DNA from 2 places in the Streptosporangium sp. NPDC002607 genome. Region 2 is predicted to be linked to the other one. Evidence: riboswitches for the same ligand, from Rfam matches in the RefSeq annotation. Region 2 holds a riboswitch; the other holds the start of a gene.
What was found. A riboswitch is a leader RNA that binds a small molecule or an ion and turns the genes downstream of it on or off. The one in region 2 is predicted to bind cobalamin.
Positions count from the first base shown of each region.

Region 1 (7,709 bases), on a different contig from region 2:
CCCGGAGCGGGCGGCCGTGCCGAATGCGAATCGGTCAGAGTCTTGATCATCGGCGTGGTTCTCTTTGCCTTTTATGAGGAAATATCCCCGCCGTACCGTTTGTACCTTCTGGGGGAGAAAATGTTCATTGTCCGTTATCTCATCACCGCCGTTCTCGCCGCCTCGGCGGTGGCGCTCACCGCGCCGGTCGCGTACGCCGATCCTGAACCCCTGCCGCCCTGGTCACCCTTGTCGGAGGACTACGAGCCCTCGGGCACGCTGACGGTCAGGAACGGTGACCGCACGGAGACCTGGACCTGGGTGCCCGGTCACCAGAGCTACCGGAGCACCGAGAACAGCTCCAGTTCGCTGCACAGGTAGGCCCCAGGACTCCGGAGCGTGCGGGGGTCGTGCTCGCCCTGGCAGGTGGTCGCACATGGTTTGTCGGCAAAGATCCATTATCTTGCGGATTCCCCATATCCTCTCCGGAGGCGAAGAAGGGTGAGGGCATGTCCGAGCAAGAGGCTGTTCCAGCGGGTATCGACCCGAACACCCCAAGTGTCGCTCGAATGTACGACTACTACCTCGGAGGCAAGGACAACTTCGCCTCCGACCGGGCGGCCGCGGAACAGTTCATGCGGGTGGTGCCCGGTATCCGCGAGATGACCCGGGCGAACCGGGCGTTCCTCTCGCGAGTCGTCGAGCTGCTCGTGCGCCAGGGCGTGCGGCAGTTCCTCGACATCGGGTCGGGACTGCCGACGCAGGACAACGTGCACCAGGTCGCCCATCGCATCACGCCCGACACCCGGGTGGTCTATGTCGACAACGACCCCATCGTCCTGGTGCACGGCCGTGCGCTCCTGGAGGACAACCACCTCACCTCTGTCATCCAGGGCGACATGCGGGAACCCGAGAAGCTCCTGAGGGACCCGCAGATCGAGAGCGCCATCGACTTCACCCAGCCCGTCGCGGTGCTGCTGATCTCGATGCTGCACTTCATTCCCGACGACGCCCTGGTCGCCCACATCATCACCACGATCCGCGAACGGCTGGCCCCGGGTAGCCATCTGATCGTCACGCACGCCTTCGAGGCCAACGTCAGCGCCGAGGTGCACGAGGCCGGGCAGCAGGTCTACCGCTCGACCAGCGCGGGGGCGCTCACCTCGCGCGGCCCGGAACAGCTGGCCGAGCTGCTGAGTGGAATGGAGCTGCTGGAGCCGGGGATCGTCCCGGTCGAGGCGTGGCGCTCCGAGTACGACGAGTACGGAGAGAAGATCACCGTCGACTTCACCAAGCCGGGCATTCTCGGCGTCGTCGGACGTAGCTGACCGTCTCCAGGCGAACTGGACTGGGAAGGCGCGAAGTGAAGAGCGTCAGCCAGGGCGGCGGGTTTGTGGCCGGCGGGCCGGCAACAGGACGCAGTCACCGCACATGCCGCCGCCGGGCAGGCGGTAGTACAGGCAGCAACTGCGACGGACGAAGAAGGGACGGCCGGGTACGGGCTCGGTCAGTTCGCCGGTGCCGCGCAGGAGATCCCGGTCCAGCAGTTCGCGGCCCAGCCGCACGGCCTTCGTGCTGAGGTCGGGCCGTCGGTGGATGAAGGCGCCGATGGTTCCGGCCAGTGCGGAGGCCGCATTGCCCCACAACAGCCCCGGCGCGATCTTCACGATCCGCCGGACCGCCTCCGCGAGCGGTTCCAGCATCTCGGCCATGATGCCGCGGTAGACCGGTTCGGCGATCCGCGCGGGGTCGCGGACGCCCCAGCCGGACAGCCGGGTGGCTCGCAGCGGCAGCGGGTCGGGGGCCGGCCGCCAGTACAGGTGATCGGGGGCCAGGTCGATGAGCAGGTCGTGCGCGACCACGGCGCCGATGGACGGTGACCACAGGCGGGCGGCCAGGCCCTGGAACAGGATCGAGGCGGCCACCCGGTGCTCGGTGGTGTCCAGCCGTCCGGCCATGTCGTGGATTCTCGCCTCCAGGACGCCCGGATCCGTCCACAGATCGGTGAACGGCCGCCATCCGGCCTCGGCCTCGCCTGTCTCGATCCCGAAGTAGCCGCCGATGGAGCGGACGTCGGCGACCGCGCCGGCGACCACGGCCGGGGCGGCGGGCAGCAGTCCGGGCGGAGCACCGGCGCGTGAGTCGCACGGCATGGCAACCGCCTTCCTCTCTTGGGGAGTTCCGCCCCAATTTCGCTGAGGAGGCGACGGCGTGAGTCTCCTGGCTCTCGGGTCCAAGCTCGCCCGGCCTTCCCACCCGTACCCGGGCAGTGGCGATATCGGGGTCCGCTCGCCGATCACAGTGGCGGGACCGCGCCGGGTTCACACCGGCTTCCTCGTTCCGCCGTCACCTTCGCTGTCATGGTCGCACGGCCCGCGTGATTCGCGGTGGGAGGGCTTGCCCAAGGAAGCCACCGCTTCCGGCGACGCGCTTTTCACCGCGTACCGGCGATACCTTGCCCAACTCGCGATCATGCTGTGACCAGCGGCCCCGCGCCCCGAGGACGAGACAAGTTCAATGATCCACAACCGGGTCGCAAGTCCTCATCGCTACCGTGATCGCCGATCACATCTTGTTGACGGCAAGGAGAGAATCAGGGTGGCAGCAGTGGATTCCGTGCTTCGGACCGCTCGGCGGCGGATGAACACGTACCTGCGCGAGGGATCTGACACGTTGGACCTGTCGGGTCTCGGGTTGGCCCAGGTGCCCGAGGAGGTGGCCGAGCTTCCCGGCCTGCGGGTGCTGCGCCTGAGGTCCAACTGGTTGACCGAGCTTCCCCGGTTCCTGACCGACCTGCCCGCGCTGACCGAGCTCTACCTCGGGGGCAACCGTACGCTGACCGCCCTGCCCGAGTGGATCGGCGAGCTGACCGGACTGGTCCGCCTCGATGTCTCGGTGACCGGACTGTGCCGCCTCCCCGACTCGATGCGCGAGCTCACCGGCCTCACGGAACTCCACCTGAGCAACCTCCATGACCTGGAGGAGGTGCCCGAGTGGATCGGCGACCTCACCCGGCTCGCCAGGCTCCACATGTGGTACGCCGGGCCGGCCTGCTTCCCGGCGTCGATGGCCCGCCTCACCACCCTCACCTGGTTGGACCTGGCATACAGCCGGCCCGCCGACCTCTCTCCGTGGCTGGGCGAGCTGACCGCTCTGGAGCGTCTCGATATGGGAAGCGTCCCGCTGACCGGCCTGCCGGAGTCGATCGGGAACCTCACCGCCCTCACCTCTCTCGGCCTGTGGAACACCGGGCTGACCGAGCTGCCGGAGTCGATCGGCAGGCTCACCGCCCTCAGGTCCCTCAGCCTGAGCAGTAACAAGCTGACCGCTCTTCCCGAGTCGATGCGGGCTCTCACCTCCCTGACCAAGCTCGGTCTGCAGGGAAACCGGCTGGCCGAGCTGCCGGAGTGGCTGGGTGAGCTGACCGCGCTCACCGAACTGCGCCTGGACCGCAACGACCCCAGGCCCCAGGTTCCGGCCTCGCTGCGAGCACTCGCGCGAACCCGTCCGGAATGGCGCCGCTTCCTGGCCAGCCGCACCCGCTGAGCTTCGAGGAGGATGCCGCCCGGGTCGGGGCGGCATCCCATGAACCTCCTATCGATCTTCGCAATGAGAACCCATTGCCAAAGGTCGAAGGCGCGTCAACTCACGGGTACAGCGGATCTGAAGATGGGCCCGAGACGGGCGGCGGACCTCAGCGGGGAGTACCCGGTGTGCTCGGCGGCGGCGGCGGCGGCGGCGGCGGGGGCGGGGGCGGCGGGGGAGGCGGCACTGGGGTGCCACCTCCGCCTCCGGTGTGCTGTCCAGGTTCGCCACAGTCATGTATGGGGTTGCACACGGGGGGCATGGCGAAGGCGGAACCGGCGGTGAGCGCCTGCGCACCGCCGAGTGCGAAGAACATCGCGATGACCGCGATGGCCTTGTGCTTTCTGTTCATGAGAGGTCCTCCTTCCGTCGTTGAGAGTGATCGACGATCTCTCGATCGCCTTGGAGACGTCTTGGAGGCGGCTGCAATCGGCTTGGGACCAGCGCATGCTGTACCAGAACGCCGTCCGGGCGGCGCGGTCCGCACCGCGACAACACCGCCGGGGCGGGCGTCGGCGGACCTGGTCCCACGAGGGCACAGCAGCCCGCTCTCCTCGCGCCGGCGGGGATTTCCAGCGTCGGAAGGTCAGGAAAGGCGGCCGACGTAGGCGAGGGCCTGCTTCAGGAGGGTGCCCTGCCCGCCGAGCATCTCCTGCTGCACCAGCGGTGACGAGGCCTCCTCGGGAGTGAACCAGACAAGGTCGAGGGCGTCCTGCCGGGGGCGGCAGTCACCCGCGACCGGGACGACGTAGGCGAGGGAGACCGCGTGCTGCCGGGGGTCGTGGTAGGGCGTGACGCCCTGCGTCGGGAAGTACTCGGCGATGGTGAACGGCTGCGGAGAGGCGGGGATGTTGGGCAGTGCCGTCGGGCCGAGGTCCTTCTCCAGATGGCGGATGAGCGCGTCGCGGACCCGCTCGTGGTGCAGCACCCGGCCGGAGACGAGGGCGCGGCTGACCGTCCCGTCCGCTCCGATGCGCAGCAGCAGGCCGACATGCGTGACCACTCCGGCCTCGTCGACTCGCACCGGCACGGCGTCGACGTAGAGGATCGGCATTCGCGCGCGGGTCGACTCCAGCTCTTCGGGAGAGAGCCAGCCGGGCGTGGTTTCGGTCATTTCGGTCATTGATCGATCGTACTTCGCGGTCGGCTCGGAAACGCGTTTCGCCCCGGGCGACCTGCCGAAAGTCACGGCCGGTGTACGTCGATCGGCGGGTGCGCGCTCGGGAGCCCGTGCACGGCCTGCCGCCGTACGCGAGCGCGCTCAGGACGGACGGTGTGCTCAGGGCCGACGGGGTCCGATCACGCTCCCGGCCGGTCGGGAACCGTTCGGTCCCGCCCGTGGCAGGCCGGTCGTGGAGTCGTCGGCAGGGCGGGCATCTGAGGTGAACACCTCCGGGGAGCCGCACCGCACAGAGTCCGGGGACGTGCCGTCGGCGCCGCGCCCGCCACTAGACTTGAGCCCGTGGACGACGAGCCCGAGGTAGAGATCGGTGCACCGCTCCCCGCCACCGCCTACACGGTTCTGGGCGTCCTGTCGGTCCTCGACGAGGAGCTGTCCGCCGCCGAGATCAAGGTCCGGTGCGACTACACGCTGCGCTGGTTCTACTGGTCCCCCGCCATCAGCCACATCCGCCGGGAGCTGCGGAGACTGGGGGACCTGGGGCTGGTGACCGAGCGCGAGGTGACGATCGGCAGGGTCAGGCGGAGCACCCTGTACCAGACCACGGAGCGCGGTGAGGAAGTGCTCCGGCAGTGGGTCTCAAGCCCGCCGGTCGACGAGCCGGTGATGCTGAAGAACCCCGCGCTGCTCCGGGTCTACCTCGGCAGGTTCACCGAGCCCTACGAGCTCGTCAAGATCCTCGATGACCGGCTGGAGCAGCTGGAGGAGCAGATCAAGGACCTCGTCTGGGGCAAGAGGCGCAGCCACGAGCTCGGCCTCGACGAGGAGGAGCGTGTCCAGTACGGGACCGCGATCGGCGACTACCTGCTGCGCGCCGCCCACTTCGAGTACGGCAACGTGCGCCAGCTGCGCGATCGCATCGCCGACTACGACCCCGACCATCCGGAGCTGAAGGTCACCCGCCCGAAGGGCCTGCTCCGGCGCCGCCTGCGCCAGCACGACGCGCCACCGGAGGACCTGCCCGACGAGTGACGCGGCGGAGACGCCTGCGGGCATGCCGGAGCCACCGATCTCGCCGAGGCGGTCGGTGGCGGCGGTGCGTTCCCGCGAGCGGCGGACGGTCAGTTCTCCTCCGAGACCACCCCCAGGTACGTCCCGTAGACACCGAGCCGCTCGCCGTCACGCTCGATCTCCCCGAGCAGCCGGCTGCGCGGGGAGACCTCGCCGCCCAGCGGGAGCACGCTGAACCGGACGTGGACGGGCCGGGAGGTCTCGGGGTCGGTGATGTCGACCCAGACCGCGACGCTGCCCTTCACCTCGTCCTGCTCGACCTTCGTCACGCGGTGCCGCGAGGTCAGTTCGAGGAAGGTGTGCTCGCCGGTCAGGTCGAACCGGACGGGCGCGCACAGCTCCCCCTGCCGCGGCGGAATGCAGAGACTGATCGCCATCACTCGGCTCCTTCATCATCTTGATCGCGTAGGAAACGGGTCACCGCGTCGGCGAGGCCGCGGGGGTTGCTGGTCTGGATGGTGTGCCCGGCGTCGGGAATCCGTTCCCAGCGGGCTCCGGGGATGAGCGCGGCGAGTTCCGCCGCCCCTTCGTCGCTGAACACCCGGCTGCGTTCGCCGCGCAGCACCAGGGTGGGGCAGGTGATCCGCGCGGCGGCCTGTCGCAGTTCGTCCGGAGAGGCGATCCTGCCCATCTCCGGTTGGAACTGTGCCGTGTCGTGCTTCCAGGTGAGCAGGCCGTCGTCGGTCCAGGTCAGGTTCTGGGCCACCCCTGAGGTGGCCGCCTCCCGGGTACGCGGCAGCACGCCGGAGAGGAAGGCGTCGGCCTCGTCGAGGTCGGCGAAGAACGGGCGCCGGGAGATCAGCTCGTTGACGGACCGGCCCGAGGCGGCATCGATGTCGGGGCCGACGTCGACCACGACCAGCCCGGCCAGCATCGCCGGGCGCCGGGCGGCCCAGATCAGGGCCGCCATGCCGCCCATCGAGTGCCCGATCAGGACGACCCGCCGGGCGCCGAAGCTCGCGGTCACCGTGTCGAGGTCCGCGGCGATGGCGTCGGTGCCGTAACCGCCGGGCCCCGCCCAGTCGCTCTCCCCGTGCCCGCGCAGGTCGAGTGCGACACAGCGCCCGAGTCGCCGAAGCAGCGGTCCGACACTGTCGAAGGAGTGCGCGTGCAACCCGCCGCCGTGCAGGAAGAGCAGCAGCGGCTCGGTGGCCGGGCCTGGCCACTCCAGGTAGTGCAGCCGCACCCCGTCGTCGGCCCGCACCAGACCCTCGGCGGGGAGCACCACGTCGGCGGGGGCGACTCCGGCGGCCGAGGTGAGCGCGGTGAGCCGCTCGAACTCGCTCGCGAAGGAGTGCATCCGCAACGTGCGTACCGAGGGCCGCCTCACAGGCCCGCCGGCCGGGTACCGATCACCTTCTCCTCGGCCAGGACCCGGATCTCGTCGGAGTCCATCCCGAGGATGCCGGTGAGGATCTCCTCGTTGTGCTGGCCCAGCAGGGGCGCCGGAGTGTGGAACCACGGCTCGCCGACACTGGCGAGGCGGAACGGCAGCCCGGCGGTCAGGAACTCTCCGGCGGTCGGATGTGTCACCGGCTCCCAGAACCCGCGGGCGGTGAGTTGCGCGTCGGTCAGCAGGTCGGCGGCGGGGCTCACCCGCGCGGCGGCGACACCGGCCGCCCGGAGCCGGTCCACCGCGTCGCCCACGTCGACGCGCGCGCTCCACGAGCCGATCGCCTCGTCCAGTTCGTCGGCCGACGCCCGCCGGCCCGGCTCGTGGGCGAGGTCGGCGCGGCCGGCCAGATCGTCCCGGCCCAGAAGCCGCGCGAGCGCGGGCCAGGCGTCGTCGTCGAGCAGGGCCAGGGCCACCCACTCGTCGTCCCCGGCACAGCGGTAGACCCCCTGCGGGCCGGCGCCCGGACCGCGGTTGCCGTCGCGCCGCAGCTCCCGGCCGTTGACGCTCGCCTCCAGGAGTGCCTCGGCCGCGACGTTGAGCGCGGCCTCGACCATCGTC
Region 1 is NZ_JBSFWD010000001.1:38,009-45,717, reverse strand. It holds gene ACWD3H_RS00220 (hypothetical protein) at 121-360, shown strand; gene ACWD3H_RS00215 (SAM-dependent methyltransferase) at 489-1,307, shown strand; gene ACWD3H_RS00210 ((2Fe-2S)-binding protein) at 1,353-2,132, opposite strand; cobalamin riboswitch at 2,171-2,348, opposite strand; gene ACWD3H_RS00205 (leucine-rich repeat domain-containing protein) at 2,587-3,525, shown strand; gene ACWD3H_RS00200 (hypothetical protein) at 3,674-3,916, opposite strand; gene ACWD3H_RS00195 (NUDIX hydrolase family protein) at 4,151-4,687, opposite strand; gene ACWD3H_RS00190 (hypothetical protein) at 5,027-5,716, shown strand; gene ACWD3H_RS00185 (hypothetical protein) at 5,806-6,132, opposite strand; gene ACWD3H_RS00180 (alpha/beta fold hydrolase) at 6,132-7,055, opposite strand; gene ACWD3H_RS00175 (CoA transferase) at 7,082-7,709, opposite strand, start outside.
Region 1: linked by a shared signal. The riboswitch ahead of ACWD3H_RS00210 ((2Fe-2S)-binding protein) and the one ahead of ACWD3H_RS13285 (CbtB domain-containing protein) in region 2 are both predicted to bind cobalamin.

Region 2 (7,709 bases):
AGTCCAGGGATGCGCGGGCAGCGGCGACGCCGAGCGCGCCAGGGCCACCAGTCCTTCGAGGTCGCAGGAGTCGGCGACCAGGGCGCCCATCCGCTCCACCGCCGCCACCGCGTCCCCGCTGCGCTCGGCCGCCGGGATCAGCCCGAGATGGCGGGAAGGGGTCGCCACCCCGTCCACCCGCGGGATCACGCCCAGTACGGAGATGCCGCTCTCGTCCAGCGCGGCGCGGCAGATCTCCTCGTGCCGCGGCGAGCCGACCCGGTTGAGGATCACCCCGGCCAGCCGGACCCGGGTGTCGAAGGAGGCGAAGCCCTGCACGAGCGCGGCCACGGACCTGCCCTGCCGCGCGGCGTCCACCACGAGGACCACCGGCGCGCCGATCAGCCGGGCGACGTGCGCGGTGGAGGCGAAGTCCCCGCTCCCGGCACCGTCGTACAGGCCCATGACCCCCTCGACCACGGCGATGTCCGCGTCCCGCGCACCGTGCAGGAAGAGCGGCGCGACCCGGTCCTCACCGGTCAGCCAGGGGTCGAGGTTGCGGCCGGGGCGCCCGGTGGCGAGCGCGTGGTAGCCGGGGTCGATGTAGTCGGGTCCCACCTTGTGCGGGGAGACCCGCAGACCCCGCGCGCGCAGCGCCGCCATCAGACCGGTCGCGACGGTGGTCTTCCCGCTGCCCGAGGACGGCGCGGCGATCACCAGTCGCGGCACTACCATTCGATGCCCCTCTGGCCCTTCTGCCCGGCGTCCATCGGGTGCCTGACCTTCCCCATCTCGGTCACCAGGTCGGCGACCTCGACCAGCCTCGGGTCGGCGTCCCTGCCGGTGATCACGACATGCTGGTTGCCCGGCCGCGCGACCAGGGTGGCGACCACGTCGTCCACGTCCAGCCAGCCCCATTTCAGGGGGTAGGTGAACTCGTCGAGGACGTAGAAGCGGTAGGTCTCCGCGGCCAGGTCACGCCTGATCTGCTCCCAGCCCTCGCGGGCGTCGGCGGCGTGGTCCTCCTCGCTGCCCGGCCGCTGGATCCACGACCAGCCCTCGCCCATCTTGTGCCAGGTCACGCTGCCGCCCTCGGCGGACTCACCGAGCACCACGAGCGCCCGTTCCTCGCCGATGCGCCACTTGGCCGACTTGACGAACTGGAACACCCCGACCGGCCAGCCCTGGTTCCACGCGCGCAGCGCCATCCCGAAGGCGGCGGTGGACTTCCCCTTGCCCGGCCCGGTGTGCACGATCAGCAGCGGCCGGTTGCGGCGCTGGCGCGTGGTGAGCCCGTCCTCGGGCACCGTGTCCGGCTTGCCCTGCGGCATCTCAGACCGCCTTCCGGTAGTCGGTCCGGTAGTCACGGACGAGCCCGCCGAGCCCGCCGCCCGCCGCGAGCGCGTCGAGCCGTACCGCGGGCGCGCCCAGCCTGGCCGCGAGGTCGAGGGCCAGGGCGAGCCGCACCGGACCGCTCTCGCAGTCGACCACGACCCCCGCCGTACCGGCGAGCAGCGCGGCGGGGGCCGCCACGTCGGACCCCGAGGTGGCCCGGCCGTCGGTGACCACCACGAGCAGCGGCCTTCTGGCGGGGTCGCGCAGCCGCTCCACCCTGAGCACCTCGGCGGCCCGGCGTAGCCCGGCCGCCAGCGGGGTGCGACCGCCGGTCGGCAGCTCCCGCAGCCGCGCCGCGCCGACCTCGACCGAGGAGGTCGGAGGCAGCACCAGGTCCGCCGTGGATCCCCTGAAGGTGATCAGCCCGACCTTGTCCCGCCGCTGGTAGGCGTCGAGCAGCAGGCTGAGCACGGCCGCCTTGACCTCGCGCATGCGCTGCCGGGCCGCCATGGAACCGCTCGCGTCCACCACGAAGAGCACGAGGTTGCCCTCCTTGCCCTCGCGGACGGCCTCGCGCAGGTCGGTGTCACGTACCAGCAGGCCGGGGCCACTGCGGCCGCGCTCGCGCTGGTACGGCGCGGCGGCGCGGAGCGTCGCCGACAGGTGCGGCCGCTGGAGCCGCCCGGTGGGAACCCGTGATCCGGTGGTCCGCCCGTTGGGGGTACGGGCCCGCGACCGCCGACCCGAGGCGCCGTCGCCCAGTCCGGGGACCTGGAAGGGGCGCACCCGGTACGGTTCGGCGGCGGCGATCACCCGCTCGGCGGAGGGACGGTCCGGCGAGGCGCCGGTCCCGTCGAAGGCGCCCGGGACATCGGCGGCGCCGGTCCCGGAACCACCGTCGTGCGAACCACCGTCGTGCGAACCACCGTCGTGCGAACCACCGCCGTCCGTGCCGCCGTGCGGGCCCGCACCGGAACCATCACGCGCGGGACCTTCCGCGGAGCCGGTCTCGGGACCGTCCCCGGAGTTCACCGGGCCGTCCGAACCACCCGAATCGCCCGGACCGCCGGAGGTGCTCGGCCCTCCATCCGGGTCGTCCGGCTCGTCGCCACCGTGCTCCGCCAGGAGGTCGTCGAGGCGTGACTCGTCAAGGCCCGGCGCGTCGAAGGGGTCTCGGCGGCGGCGGTGCGGCAGCGAGAGACGGGCCGCCTCACGCACGTCCTCGGCCGTGACCTCGGCGCCGCCGCGCCAGGCCGCGTGCGCGATGGCCGCGTTGGCCGTGACCAGATCGGCCCGGAGCCCGTCCACCTCGAAGGCGGCGCACACCCCCGCGATCTGGCGCAGCCGGGCGTCCGGCAGCACGACCTGCCTGACCCGCTCCCTGGCCTCGGCGATCCGCCGCGCCAGGGCCGCCTCCTGTCCCGCCCACCCGGCGGCGAAGGAGGCGGGATCGGCGTCGAAGGCCAGCCGGCGCCGTACCACCTCGGCCCGCTCGTCCGGATTCCTGGACGCCCGCACCTCGACGGTCAGCCCGAAACGGTCCAGGAGCTGTGGCCGCAGCTCGCCCTCCTCCGGGTTCATCGTGCCGACCAGCAGGAACCGCGCCGCGTGCCGTACCGAGACCGACTCTCGCTCGACGAAGCAGGTGCCGAGCGCGGCGGCGTCGAGCAGCAGGTCCACGAGATGGTCGTGGAGCAGGTTGACCTCGTCGACGTAGAGGACACCTCGATGTGCGGCGGCGAGCAGGCCCGGCTCGAACGCCCTGACCCCCTCGGTGAGCGCGCGCTCGATGTCAAGCGCGCCGACCAGCCGGTCCTCCGACGCGCCGACGGGCAGCTCCACCAGCGCGGCCGGACGCTCCTGCCCGCTCTCGCCCGCGTCGTGCGGGCCGTCGGGGCAGCCCGGATCCGGCTCGGCCGGGTCGCAGGAGAAGCGGCAGGCGGCGATCACCTTGACCGCGGGGAGTTGTGCGGCGAGCGCGCGGACGATCGTGGACTTGGCGGTCCCCTTCTCCCCCCGGACCAGCACACCGCCCACCCGTGGGGAGACCGCGTTGAGTATCAGCGCGAGCTTGAGGTCGTCGAGACCGACGACGGCACTGAACGGATAGGCACCGATCACGAGGTTTCTTTCTGCGAGATCCTGCTGACGTGTCCGACCCGCCGAACGTTCAGTTCGGGGCCGCCGTGAGCGCGTCGCGGCGGACCGCGCGCTGGACGGCGATGCCGTACAGGACACCGATGGCCGACCAGAGCACGAGTTGCGTGCCGAGGGAGGACAGCCGGAAGTCCCACAGCAGCTGGGCGGGGAAGCCGTCGGGCACCTCGTTGACCGCCGGCAGCACGAACAGGGTGACGATGACGGGGACCAGGAAGCCGGCCGCGCCGGCGAGCCAGGGCCTGGCCGGCACCTTACGGGCGCAGGCCACTCCCACCGCCACGGACAGCAGGCCGATGGCGACCAGGACCAGGTACAGCGTGGTCCGGCTGCCGATGGTGTCCGGGTCACCGACGGCGGGCGGGTTGGCCGGGTACTTGACGAACGGCACCAGCACGATCGCGACGAACGCCGTGGCGGCCATCGTCGCGGCCAGCACCACGTCGGAGCGGGGACCGATCCGGCCGCGCAGCCCGGCGAAGACGAGGGAGAAGATACCCCCCACGGACATGCCGTACAGGGCCAGGGCGAGGAAGAGCCCGGCCTGCTGGCCGGACCGGCTGACCAGTGCCTCCTCCCCGTGGGAGTGCCCGACCTCGGTCTGGGCGTGGGCGGCGGCCTCTTCGAGCGCGATGGCCTGGTCGATGTTCGGCTCGCCCAGCAGGTAGGCGAACACGGCGGCGATCAGCCCGGCGACCAGCCCGACGAGCAGGCCACGGAGCAACAGGGTACGGATCACGGCGCGCGGTCTAGTGGCAGGGAACGCCGAGCAGGTGGCGCCCGTCGTGCATGAGTTCGTGCAGATAGTCGCCCGCCTGCGACACCACCCCCTGGTCGAAGGTGACCAGGTAGGCCACCAGCAGGAGCAGCGGAACCGCCACGAGCCAGCGGGCCAGGTGGGAGAGGGGAACGGGCTGAGAAACGGACAGCTCACGCATGAGTAGCCTCCTTGGGGATGACGCGTCCCGACAGATGAGGACGCGGCGGCCAAGTAACCTGGCTCCCGGAACTCACGTTCCGGATACAGTGGCGCGACCGCACCGGCTTCTCACCGGACTTCCCTCGGACCACCGCGAAATCGTCCGCAATGTAACTCTTTTTGTGGTGGGCCGTCAACAGAAGGTGATTCGTCGCGGCGCGGCGCCTACGCCTCCGCCCGTCGACCCGGCCACCGCGCCCACTCCCAGCTCCGGGACGAAGCGGAGCGGCCGGCGTAATCCGAATGACCCCGTAGGGGCCGCGTAGCGGTTGGACCGGTGGTCGAAGCGGCGGGGAGTTCCGCGAGCACGCGTTCGAGAGATGATCGTGAGGTTGCCAGGACGGGCTCGTTAACAGTCGAGGCCGTCCAGGAGCTTGCGCCATCGCGATGAGGTCTGGGCGCGATGGCGCAGGGAGTCCGGGACCGTGGGCGGCGGATGGTTGCCGTCAAGCCAGAGCGTGGTGAGGTTGGTGAGGTCGCCCAGTGATTCGGGAAGGCGGGTCAACTGGTTATAGCCCAGTTTAAGGGTGGTGAGGTTGGTGAGGCCGCCCAGCGATTCGGGGAGCTGGGTCAACTCGTTGAAGTTCAGGTCGAGGGTGGTGAGGTTGGTAAGGCCGCCCAGCCACTCAGGGATCTCAGTCAACTCGTTGCGACTCAGATCGAGGGTGGTGAGGGTGGTGAGGCCGCCCAGTGATTCGGGAAGGCGGGTCAACCGGTTGTTGCTCAGGTAGAGGGTGGTGAGGTCGGCGAGGTCGCCCAGTGATTCGGGGAGCTGGGTCAACTCGTTATAGCCCAGGTTAAGGGCGGTGAGGGTGGTGAGGCCGCTCAGCCACTCAGGGATCTCAATCAACTTGTTGCCGCTCAGCCAGAGGGTGGTGAGGCCGCCCAGCGATTCGGAAAGGCGGGTCAACTCGTTGCGGCTCAGGTCGAGGGTGCTGAGATTGGTGAGGCCGCCCAGCCACTCAGGGAGGCGGGTCAACTCGTTGTCGCTCAGGTCGAGGGTGGTGAGATTGGTGAGGCCGCCCAGCGATTCGGGAAGGCGGGTCAACCGGTTGTCGCTCAGGTCGAGGGTGGTGAGATTGGTGAGGTCGCCCAGCCACTCAGGGATCTCAGTCAACTTGTTGGATTTCAGGCGCAGCTTGTTCAGGTGGGTTAGTTCACGCAGTTGCTCAGGCACCACCTTCAGGAATAGGAAATCCAGTTTGAGTGTGTCCGATGCGTTTCGTCGGCACTTGTTGATCCGCAACACGGCGGCCCTTGGGAGCTTCGTATCCCCCGTCACGTCTCTCCTTTCCGCGATCATCGGCGTGACCAGGCTCGGTCGCACTGGTCCCCGAACGGGCGCCGGACCCGGCGGCCGATGATCATGCTAGGCGACGACGCTGGAGGCTGACTTGTGGATCATTGGTATCTCCGACAGATGATTTCCGTGGCGTAGTACGTGGGTGTACGTGAGCTTGATGTCCTGGGCCGCCTGGATGCCTGCATCTGGTCGGATGGCACGGCGCCTCCTGAGTGAAGCGCGGCGGCCTTTGGAGGCCGCCGCGACAGGTGCTCAGCGAGAGACCCTGCGGAGCAGGTAGGTGTCCATGATCCAGCCCTTGCGTGCCCGTGCCTCGGCACGCAGCTCGCGGATGCGGTCGGCGACCTCGGGCACCGGTCCGGCGACCAGGATCTCGTCGGGGGTGCCGAGGTAGGCGCCCCAGTAGATGTCGAAGTCGGCGCCCAGATCGGCGAAGGCGCAGTGCGCGTCCAGCATGACGACGACGTCGTCGGCCGAGGGCCCCTCCTCGGCGAGACGTCTGCCGGTGGTGACGTGCACCGGCCGGGCGACCCGGGTCAGGCTGACCCGATGCCGGGCGGTGAGTGCGGACACGCTGCTGACACCGGGAATCACCTCGTGCTCGAACCGGACCGAGCCCCGCTGGTGAATCTCCTCGACGATGGCCAGGGTGCTGTCGTACAGGCCCGGATCGCCCCACACCAGGAAAGCACCCGTCTGCCCCTCGGCGAGCTCGTCACGGATGAACCGCTCGCAGATGTCGGCGCGGCGCGAGCGCCAGTCCTCGACCGCGGGCGCGTAGTCGGGAGTGGTCCGGTCACGTTCGGGATCGCCGGCCTCGACGATCCGGTACGGCGGGCGGGCGTGCGCGTCGACGAGGTCGTGCCGCAGCTGGACGAGGTCGTGTTTGACCTCGCCCTTGTCCAGGACGAAGAACACGTCGGTACGGGCGATGGCCTTGACCGCCTGGAGGGTGAGATGGTCGGGATCACCGGCACCGATGCCGATGATGAGGATTCGCTTCACCCGACAGAGTCTGCCCGTACCGTTTCGAGATTCGGCACGGGGGGCCGCCCCGGCGACGCCTGCCGGTCAACCGACGAGCAGCGTGCGGGCCAGGCCGATGGCGGCGGCCACGGCGATGAACCAGGCGGTGTTGAGCCTGGTGCGCCACTGCAGCAGCAGCGCGAGCACGGCCAGTGTCACGGTGAGCGGGTCGACGAACGCGTCACCGGCCAGTTGCAGGGTGACACCGGCCATCAGGGCCAGCGCGGTGGCGTTGACACCGTCCAGGAACGCCGATGACCAGGCCCGGCCGCGGATCCGGTCGACGAGCCGGGTCAGCAGGCCGACCAGCACGAACGACGGGGTGAAGATGGCGACGGTGGCCAGCACCGCCCCCGGCAGGGCGGCGATGACGTAGCCGATGAAGGTGGCGGTGGTGAACACCGGCCCGGGGGTGAGCTGGCCGATGGAGATCGCGTCCAGCAACTGGTCGCGGGTGATCCAGCCGAGCCGCCGTACGAAGTCGCCCTCCAGGAAGGCCAGCAGGACGTAGCCGCTGCCGTACAGCACCGAACCGATCTTCAGGAACGTCAGGAACAGCTCGGTGAGCCGGCCGCCGGTGGGGTCGGGAAAGCGCGGCCCGACCAGCAACGGCACCAGCACCAGGCCTGGAGAACCGCGACGCGGCAGCCAGACGTGCCTGGTGCCGGCCGCCATCACCACCAGCCCGCCGGCGGCCAGTACGAGCAACTCGTTGACACCGAGCAGGTACAGCGCCAGTGCCACCGTGGCGACGAGCGCGGTCAGCCGGCCCTTGATCGCGGTCCTGAGCAGTCCGGCCAGGGCCCACACCACGATGGCCACCACCACCGGTTTGATCCCGTACAGCAACCCCTCCGCGGCAGGGGTCCGGCCGTAGCGGACATAGGACCAGGCCAGGGCGAGGACGATGGCGAAGGCGGGCAGGATGAA
Region 2 is NZ_JBSFWD010000009.1:81,575-89,283, forward strand. It holds gene ACWD3H_RS13265 (cobyrinate a,c-diamide synthase) at 1-714, opposite strand, end outside; gene cobO (cob(I)yrinic acid a,c-diamide adenosyltransferase) at 708-1,310, opposite strand; gene ACWD3H_RS13275 (VWA domain-containing protein) at 1,312-3,435, opposite strand; gene ACWD3H_RS13280 (CbtA family protein) at 3,485-4,210, opposite strand; gene ACWD3H_RS13285 (CbtB domain-containing protein) at 4,221-4,409, opposite strand; adenosylcobalamin (AdoCbl) riboswitch at 4,413-4,559, opposite strand; gene ACWD3H_RS13290 (leucine-rich repeat domain-containing protein) at 4,800-5,732, opposite strand; gene cobF (precorrin-6A synthase (deacetylating)) at 6,006-6,758, opposite strand; gene chrA (chromate efflux transporter) at 6,825-7,709, opposite strand, start outside.